2 regions of the Microbacterium sp. LWH7-1.2 genome follow, and region 2 is predicted to be linked to the other one. Evidence: riboswitches for the same ligand, from Rfam matches in the RefSeq annotation. Region 2 holds a riboswitch; the other holds the start of a gene.
The links. A riboswitch is a leader RNA that binds a small molecule or an ion and turns the genes downstream of it on or off. The one in region 2 is predicted to bind thiamine pyrophosphate.
Positions count from the first base shown of each region.

Region 1 (2,195 bases), 890 kb from region 2:
GCACGACGAGCGCGGTCACGACCTTGGTGATGCTGGCGATCGCGGCGGGGTCGGCGGTCGAGGCGAGTGTTCCCGGGATGCCGGCGACGGCCTCCGCGGCGCTTCCCTCGGCGGGCCACGCCGGCGCGGCGGCGGGCGCCGCGATCGGCTGCACCTCGATCGCCGTCACCGTCGGGGCGACCGAGTGCAGCGGCCACAGCAGCGTCGTCCCCGCGTACGCGCCGACGACGGCCGCGATCGCCAGCGTCGGCACGACGACGGCGGCACGCAACGGCGAGCGTCGCGGGGCGTCGGCGAGGAGATCGGCGTCGACCGTCACGTACGGGGTCGCCGCCGCGGTCAGGTCGGCAGGCGCCGCGCCGCGCTCGACGACGGTCTCGTCGACCCAGGCGAGCGCCGTGCGACCGCTCGCGGCGCCGGCTGCCGTCGTGGCGGTGGTGACGGCCGGGGGCGAGAAGCCGGACGGGTCGACAGCATCCGTCGGGTTCCACGTCGCGACCGAGGGCACATCGGCGACGGGCACGGTCGCGATCGTCGGAGCGACCGCGGTCACGTCCGCCGGAGCCGTGCTCGTGGGCGGGGACACGGCATCCGTCTCACCCGTCTGCATCGTGAGGATGCCGCCGTCGGAGACATCCTCGGGACCCGGCGTCGGAACGGCACCGGTCTGCACGCGTCGCGCGCGACGCGTGGGCGCAGGGGTGTCGTCCGATGTCACCCACCCAAAATACCTGCTGAACCGGCGGTATACTGGCGCCACAACCACGGGAGTCCGGTGAGCCGGGCTGAGAGGAAGCGGCCCACGCTTCGACCGTCGAACCTGATCCGGATCATGCCGGCGCAGGGAGGAGCTCAAATGCACGCGTCCACGTCCGCATCCACCCCCGTTGCGGGCCGTTCGCAGGGCCCGCGCAGCCTGCGCTGGCGGGTCGTCGACATCGTCGTCGCCGCGGTGCTCGGTGTCGCGATCGGCCTCGTCTTCTGGGCCTGGAACACCGTCGGCTACGCCTGGTTCATCGCGATGGACGGCCTCACGCCGGGTCTCGGCGGCATCGCCGTCGGCATCTGGCTCATCGGCGGCGTCATCGGCGGCCTCGTCATCCGCAAGCCCGGCGCGGCGCTCCTGGTCGAGGTGATCGCCGCGATCGTGTCGATGCTCATCGGCAACGTGTGGGGCGTATCGACCCTGCTGTCGGGACTGGTTCAGGGTCTCGGCGCCGAGCTGATCTTCGCGATCTTCCTGTACCGCCGCTTCACCCTCCCCGTCGCGATGCTCGCCGGTGTGGGCGCGGCCGTCGGCGCGTGGGTGTTCGAGCTCTTCTACGGCAGCTCGCCCAACATCCTGAAGACCCTCGAGTTCAACGTCATCTACCTGGTGTCGCTGGTCGTGTCGGGGGCGCTGCTCGCGGGCGTCGTCGGCTGGTTCGCCGTGCGCGGGCTCGCGGCGACCGGAGCGCTGAGCCGCTTCGCCGTCGGACGCGAAGCGCGCCGCGAGGTCTGACATGACGGCGACCCGCCCGGCTCGCATCACGGCGGCGGGCTGGGGCTGGCGGTACGGCGGACGGCGGGCTCCCGCCGTCCGCGATGTCTCGTTCGCGATCGAGCCCGGCCAGCGCGTGCTCCTGCTCGGCGCATCGGGCGCGGGCAAGTCCACGCTCCTCGCCGGGATGGCCGGCCTCCTCGGCGGCGCCGACGAGGGCGAAGAGACCGGCTCGCTCCTCATCGACGGCGAGCGTGCCGAGGCCCACCGCGGCCGCGTCGGGCTCGTGCTGCAAGACCCCGACTCGGGCGTCGTGCTGTCGAAGGTGGGCGACGACGTGGCCTTCGGCTGCGAGAACCTCGGCGTGCCGGCATCCGAGATCCCTTCCCGCGTGGCCGAGGCGCTCGACGCCGTCGGGCTCGACGTGCCCCTCGCCCGCGCGACGAAGGCGCTCTCGGGCGGGCAGAAGCAGCGACTCGCCCTTGCCGGCGTCCTGGCGATGCGGCCGGGCGTGCTGCTGCTCGACGAGCCCACCGCCAACCTCGATCCGGACGGCGTCCGCGAGGTGCGCGACGCCGTCGAGCGTGCGGTGCGCGAGACCGGCGCCACCCTCGTCGTGATCGAGCACCGGACCGCCGTGTGGGCGGACCTCATGGACCGCGTCATCGTGGTCGGCGCCGACGGCGGGCTCCTCGCCGACGGCTCGCCGGCCGAG
Region 1 is NZ_CP151637.1:3,387,060-3,389,254, forward strand. Features, by position in the region: gene MRBLWH7_RS15710 (D-alanyl-D-alanine carboxypeptidase) at 1-718, opposite strand, end outside; TPP riboswitch at 755-864, shown strand; gene MRBLWH7_RS15715 (ECF transporter S component) at 857-1,501, shown strand; gene MRBLWH7_RS15720 (ABC transporter ATP-binding protein) at 1,503-2,195, shown strand, end outside.
Region 1: another riboswitch for thiamine pyrophosphate. It lies ahead of MRBLWH7_RS15715 (ECF transporter S component); the one in region 2 lies ahead of thiM (hydroxyethylthiazole kinase).

Region 2 (2,195 bases):
CAGGTCGTCGACGAAGCGGCGGGGGTCTTGTCCGGTCTGCACCACGCGGTCGACCGCGGCGAAGGCGGCTGACGCGTCGGCCGCGGCGAAGGCGTCGATCACCTCGTCGAGCAGCTCGGCGTGCGTGTAGCCGAGGAGCGCGACGGCGCGGGCGTAGGTGACCTTCGCGTCTTCCGAACCGGCGATGAGCTGGTCGAGCAGCGACAGCGTGTCTCGCGGAGAGCCGCCGCCGGCACGAACGACCAGCGGCAGTACGCCCTGCTCGACGTCGACGCCCTCCTGCCCGCACAGCTGCTCGACGTATTCGAGCATCGCCGCCGGTGGCACGAGCCGGAACGGGTAGTGGTGCGTGCGCGAGCGGATGGTGCCGATGACCTTCTCGGGCTCGGTCGTCGCGAAGATGAACTTGACGTGGTCGGGCGGCTCTTCCACGAGCTTCAGCAGGGCGTTGAAGCCCTGCGGGGTGACCATGTGTGCCTCGTCGAGGATGAAGATCTTGAAGCGGTCGCGGGCAGGCGCGAACACCGCACGCTCGCGCAGGTCGCGGGCGTCGTCGACGCCGTTGTGGCTCGCGGCGTCGATCTCGACGACGTCGAGCGAGCCGCCGCCACCGCGACCGAGCTCGACACAGCTGTCGCACGTGCCGCACGGCGTGTCGGTCGGACCCTGCGCGCAGTTGAGGCAGCGCGCGAGAATACGCGCCGACGTGGTCTTTCCGCACCCTCGGGGACCCGAGAACAGGTACGCATGGCCGACGCGGTCGCCGCGCAGCGCCGTCATGAGCGGCTCGGTGACCTGCGACTGCCCGATCATCTCGCCGAACGACTCGGGCCGGTAGCGGCGGTACAGGGCGGTGGTCACTCCTCCAGCCTACGGCGTGGGGCCGACACTTCGGCAGGCTGAGCCCATCGCTCCGCGGCTTCGGCTTCACCTGCCGGCGGGCGACGTCGACACACGGCGATGCCCCGTCGAGATCGCCTGCTAGATTGCTCCGCAGTGACACGGGGTGCCCGCACGGCGGGCTGAGAACACACCCGTCGAACCTGATCTCGATCATGCGAGCGAAGGGATGTCGCGATGAACGCGCGCACCGAAGCACACCTGTCCCCCTTGTCCCCCGCCGCCGCGCTGACGGCGCTGCGGGAGGCGTCACCCCTGGTGCAGTGCATCACGAACGCGGTCGTGACGAACTACACCGCGAACGCCCTGCTGGCGGTGGGCGCGGCCCCCGCGATGTGCGACATCCCGGGCGAGGCCGGGCTCTTCGCGGGGATCGCCGACGGCGTGCTGGTGAACCTCGGCACGCCCACCGCCGAGCAGCGCGATGCCGCTCGCGAGGCGGTCCGCGCCACCTCCTGCTGGGTGCTCGATCCCGTCGCCGTCGGCGTTCTCCCCGTGCGCACGGCCTTCGCCGCCGAGCTGCTCGAGCACCGTCCCGCCATCGTCCGCGGCAACGCCTCCGAGATCCTCGCCCTCGCCGGCGAGGGCGGCGGCGGTCGCGGAGTCGACGCGACGGACGGAACGGATGCTGCTGCCGGCGCCGCGCGGTCGCTCGCGCTGCGCACCGGCGGCGTCGTCGCCGTTTCGGGTCCGGTCGATCTCGTCACCGACGGCGAGCGTGTCGTCCGCATCCAGGGCGGGGACGCGCTGCTCACCCGCGTCACCGGCGGCGGCTGCTCGCTGGGCGCGGTGATGGCCGCGCTCGTCGGCGTGTGCGCGCCGTTCGAGGCGGCGGTGGCGGCATCCGTCCTCTATGCGGTCGCATCCGAACGCGCGGCCGCTCGCGCGGAGGGGCCGGGGTCGTTCGCCGTGGCGTTCCTCGACGCGCTGGACGCCCTCGGGGCGCACCCGACCGAGCTCGACGCGCGCGTCGCCGACACCCTCGCCGTCCGATGAGCGGCGCCCTTCCCGCGAGCCGCGGGGCCCTGCACCTGGTCACCGACGAACGGGTGCCCTTCGACCGGCTCTGCGACATCGTGGACGTCGCCGCGGGCGCCGGCGCGGACGTCGTGCAGCTGCGGGCGAAGTCCGTCACCGCCCGGGAGCTGCTGCGGCAGGCAGTGGCGCTGTCGGAGGTCGTCGACCGGCGCAGCCTGCTGGTCATCGACGACCGCGTCGACGTCGCCCTGGCTGCCCGCGATGCCGGGGCGCGCATCGACGGCGTGCACCTCGGTCAGAGCGATCTGCCGCCGGAG
Region 2 is NZ_CP151637.1:4,281,335-4,283,529, reverse strand. Features, by position in the region: gene MRBLWH7_RS19890 (DNA polymerase III subunit gamma and tau) at 1-861, opposite strand, end outside; TPP riboswitch at 993-1,087, shown strand; gene thiM (hydroxyethylthiazole kinase) at 1,078-1,896, shown strand; gene thiE (thiamine phosphate synthase) at 1,893-2,195, shown strand, end outside.